Regions from separate parts of the Methylobacterium terrae genome, predicted to be linked through region 2. Evidence: riboswitches for the same ligand, from Rfam matches in the RefSeq annotation. Region 2 holds a riboswitch; each other region holds the start of a gene.
The links. Region 2 has a riboswitch for thiamine pyrophosphate ahead of thiC (phosphomethylpyrimidine synthase ThiC). Riboswitches for the same ligand answer to the same signal wherever they lie in the genome.

Region 1 (2,192 bases), 150 kb from region 2:
CAGTCGCGCTGGCGCACCACGGCGCCGTTGAGCGCGATGGCGAAGCCCTGCGGGCCGGCGAGTTCGAGGTCGGCGGTCTCGTCGCGCCACAGGGCGTCGAGGGTGGCGGCCTCGCTGTCGCGGGGCTCGCCGTTGACGTGGAGCTTCATGCGGGTTCTCCAGGGTGCGCGGCGAACCGGGCGAGGCCGAAGGGAGCGGCCACCGGCAGCGTCTCGCCGCGCAGGATCAGGGTCGACACGGCCTCGGCGGTGACGGGCGCCAGGAGGTAGCCGTTGCGGTGGTGGCCGGCGGCGAGCACGAGGCCCGGCACGGCCTCGCCGAGGATCGGGGCGTCGTCGTCGGAGGTCGGGCGAAAGCCGCTCCACACGCCCGCCACCTGCATCTCCTCCACCCCGGGGAGCGCCCGGCGGGCGCCCTCCAGCAGGGCGTAGAGGCCGCCGGCGGTGAGGTTCGGGTCGAAGCCGGTCTCCTCCACGGTGGCGCCGACGATCAGCGTGCCGTCGCCCTTCGGCGCCATGTGGACCTGCTCGGTCCAGACCACGTGGGAGAGGATGCCGCTGCGCGGCGTCATCCGCAGCGCCATCGACTGGCCCTTGAGCGGGCGCACCGGCAGGGCGAGGTCGGGGACCAGGTTCCCCTCCCCGGCCCAGGCGCCGGAGGCGAGCACGACGGTGCCGGCCCGCAACGCACCCGACGTCGTCTCGATGCCGGTGACCCGGCCGCCCTCGCGGGCGAGCGCGGTGACGGTGCAGCCCTCGACCAGACGACCGCCGGCAGCCCGGACGGCCTGCCGCAGGGCCGCCATCACCCGGGCCGGGTCGACCTGGTGGTCATCGGGACAGAACAGTCCGGCGGTGACGGTGGGACGCAGGCCCGGCTCGCGGGCACGCACCGCCGGGCCGGACAGCCACTCGGCGGACAACCCGTCGCGGCGCTGCAGGTCGTGGCGGAAGCGCAGGCGCTCGACCTCGTCGCGGCCGAGCGCGATGACGAGGGTGCCCTCGCGGCGGTAATCGAGAGTCAGGCCCGACTCGGCCTCGAGCTCGTCGCGAAACGGGTGCCAGAGGCGCTGGCTCGCGAGGCAGAGCGGCGACAGGGCCTCGCCCCCGGGCTCGTGCTCGGCCGCCGCCGCCAGCATGCCGGTGGCCGCGAGGCTGGCGCCGTCGCCGGCCTTGCCCCGCTCGATCACCGCGACCGCGAGGCCCGCCCTCGCGAGGCGCCACGCGACCGAGAGCCCGATCAGCCCGGCGCCGATCACCGCGACATCGGCCCGCTCCGGCAGCCGGTCGCTGTCCGAAGTCGGGCCCGGTCCGCCTCGCCGCCCGATCGTCTGCGCGTGCACCCTTCGTCTCCGCGGTGGCCCGAAGAGAGTGGACTGCGCCCGGTTGCCGGATGATGCGCGGGGGTCTCGACGACCCTGTCCAATCCCTACGCCGGTATGAGCCGGATCAGGTTCGAAGGATTTCCGCGCCGACCGGGGCGAAAAGGCCCCAGTCCAGCGGTGTCTCAGCCCCTTGCCGGGGATCTCCCTGGAACGGCCGGAATTTGGCGAGCCGACCCGCCTTCGTCAACCGCCTTCGGTCAACCGCCTTTTCCCGGGCGGTAGATCGCCATCTCCTCGGCGATGCCGTCGAGGGGGTGGGTGCCGAGCAATTCGGGGTCGCCCCACAGGAAGTCGACGAAGGGCTTCGACATCAGGAGCGGCTCGGACAGGACCTTGTTGAGCTTGGCCAGTCGGCTGGCCAGGTTCACGTCGCGGCCGATCACCGTGAAATCGAGCCGCGCGCCGGAGCCGACGTTGCCGTAGGCCGCCTCGCCGTGGTGGAGCGCGATGCCGATCTCGATGCGGGTCGGGAAGCGCCCGGCGCGGTTCGCCTCCTCGACGCGGCGCAGCGCGGCCTGGGCGGCGGTGAGCGCCCCTTGCGCCGCGCCGCCGAGGTCGTCGCCGCTCTCGCGGAAGATCGCCAGCAGGCCGTCGCCCATGTACTTCAGGACCTCGCCGCCCTCGCTCTCGATCGGGGGCACCAGGCAGTCGAAATAGGTGTTGAGGAGTTCGACTGAGGCCTCGGGCGTGAGCGCGTCGGTGAGGTGGGTGTAGCCGCGCATGTCGGCGAACAGGATCGCCGAGCGGATCCGCTCGACCTGGCCGCGACGGATGAAGCCGGCCAGGATCGCCTGGTGCGGCCCGTCGC
Region 2 (2,192 bases):
CCCGGCAGATGTCGCAGATCTCCTCGAAGCGCTCGTAGAGGAACGATTCCCGATGCCCGGCAAGGCACCAGCGCGCCATGATCGAGCCGCCGCGCGAGACGATGCCGGTGACCCGCCGCGCGGTCAGTGGCACGTGGGCGAGGCGCACGCCGGCATGGATGGTGAAGTAGTCCACCCCCTGCTCGGCCTGCTCGATCAGGGTATCCTTGAACACCTCCCAGTCGAGCTTGAGCGGATCGCCGCCGACCTTCTCCAGCGCCTGGTAGATCGGCACCGTGCCGATCGGCACGGGGGCGTTGCGCAGGATCCAGCCGCGGATGTTGTGGATGTTGCGGCCGGTCGACAGGTCCATGACCGTGTCGGCGCCCCAGCGGATCGCCCACACCATCTTCTCGACCTCGTCGGCGGCCGAGGAGGTCACCGCCGAGTTGCCGATATTGGCGTTGATCTTGACGAGGAAGTTGCGGCCGATCGCCATCGGCTCGAGTTCGGTGTGGTTGATGTTGGCCGGGATGATCGCCCGGCCTCTGGCGACCTCGTCGCGGACGAATTCGGGGGTGACGAAGGGCGGGATCGCGGCCCCGTGGCCCTCGCCGTCGGCGATCCTGGCCTCGGCGCCGGCCCGCATCGCGTCGCGGCACAGGTTCTCCCGGTGGGCGACGTAGATCATCTCCTCGGTGACGATCCCGGCCCGGGCGAACTCGTACTGGGTGACCATCTGGCCGGCCTCGCCCCGCCGCACGGTGCGGGCGGCCGGGCACGGCGCCACCAGCCGGTCCTCGGCGGCAAATCCGTTATCCTCCGGCCGCACCGCCCGCGGCGCGATCGCCCCGTAGCCGCGGGCCGCGATCCAGCCGGCGCGGACCTCCGGCAGCCCGGCGCTCAGGTCGATGCGGGCGTCGGCCTCGGTGTAGGGGCCGGACGGGTCGTAGACCCGCACCGGGGCCTCGCCCGGGTCGGTGAGCGCGATCTCGCGGCAGGGCACCCGGAGGTCTGGGCGCTCCTTCGGCGAGGCGTAGGCCTTGGCCGAGCCGGTGACCGGCCCGGTGGTGACGCGGTGGGGCAGTCCTTGGGGGAAGGCGGGTGCGTTCATGGATCTCTCCCGGGGAGACGATCCGGCCTCGAGGCGCGAGGACGCACGGGTCACGTCGGTCATGGCAGGTTCCCGTCCCTCCGCCGGTACGAACCGGATCAGGTTCAAGGGTCAGGACGCGCGCTCGTCCAATCTCAGCCCCCGTCGGCGGGGCTCCCCTCGGTAACGGGGCGACTGTCCTGTGGTGCAGGAGGTTTGTCAATCGCCCCTGCGCCGGGACGCTGCGGCATCCCGGCGCCGGCCTTGAAGCACCGGGGGCGGGCGACCCAGATAGATCGGCGAACCTCCCTTCCCCGCAAGCCTTCCCCGCAAGCCTTCCCCGCAAGCCTTCCCCGCAGGAGCCCGATTTGGGACGCCGTGACCGGCGCTGGCGCGACGACGACCCCTCCACCCACGGCCCGCATGCCCGCGCGAGCGTGATCTGCCCGCTCTGCGAGCGGCCGATCCCGGCCGGCGCGCGCCAGAGCCGCCATCACCTGACGCCGAAGCTGAAGGGCGGCACCCACGGCGAGACCGTGCAGCTGCACCAGATCTGCCACTCGGCGATCCACGCCCGCCACAGCGAGGCCGAGCTGGCGCGGCGCCTCAGCGACGTCGAGAGCCTGCGGGCCGAGCCCGAGATCGCCCGCTTCCTCGACTGGGTTCGCACGAAGCCGGACGATTTCCACGCCGCGACGCGCATGACCCGGACGCGGCGGGACTCGAAGCGGAGTTCCCGGTGAGAGGGTGAACGCCGCCTTGCGGATCTCCGCGCGATTCGACCGGACGTCCCCGGCCGGTTCTTTACGTCTGCGTGCGAGCCTCGGATCGCCCTCGTGGAGACGCCGATGTCCGCCCGCTCCAACACCGAACCCGCCCTCTCGGTCCGGCCGGACGATCCGGTGCGCCCGCGCCAAACGGCGGAGCCGGGCCGCCTCGCCTGGGTCGACGTCGCCAAGGGCATCTGCATCATCCTGGTGGTGATGATGCACTCCACCCTCGGAGTTGGCGAGGCGATGGGGCGCGAAGGCTTCATGCACCACGTCGTGGAGTTCGCCAAACCGTTCCGGATCCCCGACTTCTTCCTCCTCTCCGGCCTGTTCCTCGGCCGGGTGGTCGA
Region 3 (2,192 bases), 2.9 Mb from region 2:
CGCGTTGCCGTCGTCGTAGAACTGTGTGCTCAGCTCGGTCATGCCGTACATGTTGAAGCAGGCCGCCCGCGGCACCCCGAACGCCTGCGACAGCCCGTCGTAGAACGCGTCCGGCTCGATCTCCCGCGACTGGCCCTTGAAGCCGCCGGTGTCGAACAGGAAACTCCCCGGCGGCAGGGCGAAGCGGCGACCCCGATCGCGAAGCGCGTCCATCACCGGCACGAAGGCGTAGGTGGCGCCGAGCAGCGCGATGGGCGCGCCCGAGGCCTCGGCCTCACCGAGCGCGCGCAGGAGCGCGTCGAGGTCGAGCCCGCCTTGACGGACGAAGACCGCGCTGTCCGGCGTGCCGAACCGCTCCTTCGCCAGCGCCAGGTAGTGGGCGAGCGAGGAATTCGGCAGCGCCGCCTCGTCCGGGAACAGGATGCCCATCCGGATCGTCTTTCGCCCGCGCATGATCCGGGCGGAGAAGCCCGCCAGCATCGAGGCGTCGTAGACCGCGAGCGTCGGATGGTAGCTGCGGCCGCGCCCGCTTCCGGTCGTGCCGCTCGTCATGAACACCCGCTCGGCCGCCTCCGGCGGGCAGCAGCTCAGGGTCAGGTCCTTGAACGCCTTGATCGGCACCGCCGGGATGTCGTGCCAGCGCCGCACCGTGAGCGGCGTGCGCCCGCGCGCCTGGGCGAAGCGGCGGTAGGGCGCGTTGTGCGTGAACTGGTGGGCGAACAGCCGCAGGGCCAGCGCCTCGAACGCGTCGTCGGTCGCGTCGTCCCGCGCGATGAAGGCGAGCAGCGCCTCGACGATCTCGGCTTGCGACATGACGGCCACCTCGCGCCCGTTCCCGGGCGACGGCCATGCGCGAGCGGAGAGATCATGCGCGAAAAGACGGCTCGGTCGGCCCTGGAGCCCGTGCCGGTCCCGCATCCCTACGCCGGCATGACCCGGATCAGGTTCATAGGGTCACCGCGGCGCCCGGACGGGTCCGGACCGGCGGAATCTCAGCCTCCTCGCGAGGCTCCCCTGGGAGCGGGGGAGAGTGGGGGGCGTGGGCGCGGGTGTCAAGCTGGGCGCCCCAACCCCTCGGCGAGCCGCCGGAACGCGTCGAGGGCCTTTCCCAGCACCGCCTCGGGCGCGTCCGAGGCCGCGACCCACAAAGCCGCGTGGAGCGAGGCGCCGTTGAGGAGGCGCGCCGCCGCCTCCGGGTCGATCGCCGGGATCGCCCCGTCCGCGACGAGGGCCCCGATGCGCCGGGTCGTCTCGGCGAGGCAGGCGTTCTGGCTCGGCCAGCGGGACGGATCGCCGAGCACCGCCGGGCCGTCGAGGAGCACGATGCGCTGGATCTCGGGCTCCAGCGCCATCTCGATATAGGCCCGGTACTCGTCGAGGAGCCCGTGCCACGGCGTCGGCGCGCCCTCGCCGACGACCCGCAGCCGCGCCGCCATCTCGGCGTCGATGCGATCGATGACCGCCTGGAGCAGCCCCTTCTTGTCGCCGAAATGGTGGTAGAGCGCGCCGCGCGTCAGCCCGGCCTCGGCGGTCAGGTCGTCCATCGAGGCGGCCGCGTAGCCCTTCGTCGCGAAGGCGTCCCGGGCGGCCCGGAGGAGCTTCCCCTTCGTCTCCTCCATCATCCGCGCGCGTCGTCCGGCCATTCCGCTCCCTCGTGACATACGCGCCGTATGTGAATTGACATACGGCGCGTATCCATGCTCCTTCACATACGGACCGTATATCAACGCGCGGCCCGGAGGAGCAACCCATGGCGCAAGCCCGACCCACCCGCGACGCCGTCTTCCCGCCCGGCCGGCAGGCCCTCTACGACAAGCACCGCTACTCGGCGGCGATCCGCTCCGGCGACCTCCTGTTCGTCTCCGGCCAGGTCGGCAGCCGCGAGGACGGGTCGCCCGAGCCCAAGTTCGAGGCCCAGGTCGCGCAGGCCTTCGCCCGGCTCGCGGCGGTGCTGGCGGCGGCGGGCTGCACCTTCGACGACGTCGTCGACGTGACGACCTTCCACACCGACCCGGAGGCGCAGTTCGACGCGGTGATGCGGGTGCGCGATCGGGTGATCGGCGAGCCGCCCTACCCGAACTGGACCGCCGTCGGGGTGACCTGGCTCGCGGGCTTCGACTTCGAGATCAAGGCGATCGCGCGCATTCCCGCCGGCGGCCGGGCGGCCGGCGCTTGACCGCGGGGGCGCGGGG

Region 1: another riboswitch for thiamine pyrophosphate. It lies ahead of thiO (glycine oxidase ThiO); the one in region 2 lies ahead of thiC (phosphomethylpyrimidine synthase ThiC).
Region 3: another riboswitch for thiamine pyrophosphate. It lies ahead of DK419_RS08660 (LuxE/PaaK family acyltransferase); the one in region 2 lies ahead of thiC (phosphomethylpyrimidine synthase ThiC).

Annotation. Positions count from the first base shown of each region.
Region 1 covers NZ_CP029553.1:5,008,697-5,010,888, reverse strand. The annotation lists gene thiS (sulfur carrier protein ThiS) at 1-149, opposite strand, end outside; gene thiO (glycine oxidase ThiO) at 146-1,342, opposite strand; TPP riboswitch at 1,408-1,540, opposite strand; gene DK419_RS23150 (adenylate/guanylate cyclase domain-containing protein) at 1,582-2,192, opposite strand, start outside.
Region 2 covers NZ_CP029553.1:5,154,536-5,156,727, reverse strand. The annotation lists gene thiC (phosphomethylpyrimidine synthase ThiC) at 1-1,093, opposite strand, end outside; TPP riboswitch at 1,152-1,263, opposite strand; gene DK419_RS23845 (restriction endonuclease) at 1,441-1,815, shown strand; gene DK419_RS23840 (acyltransferase family protein) at 1,921-2,192, shown strand, end outside.
Region 3 covers NZ_CP029553.1:1,929,917-1,932,108, reverse strand. The annotation lists gene DK419_RS08660 (LuxE/PaaK family acyltransferase) at 1-813, opposite strand, end outside; TPP riboswitch at 918-1,016, opposite strand; gene DK419_RS08655 (TetR/AcrR family transcriptional regulator) at 1,053-1,643, opposite strand; gene DK419_RS08650 (RidA family protein) at 1,751-2,176, shown strand.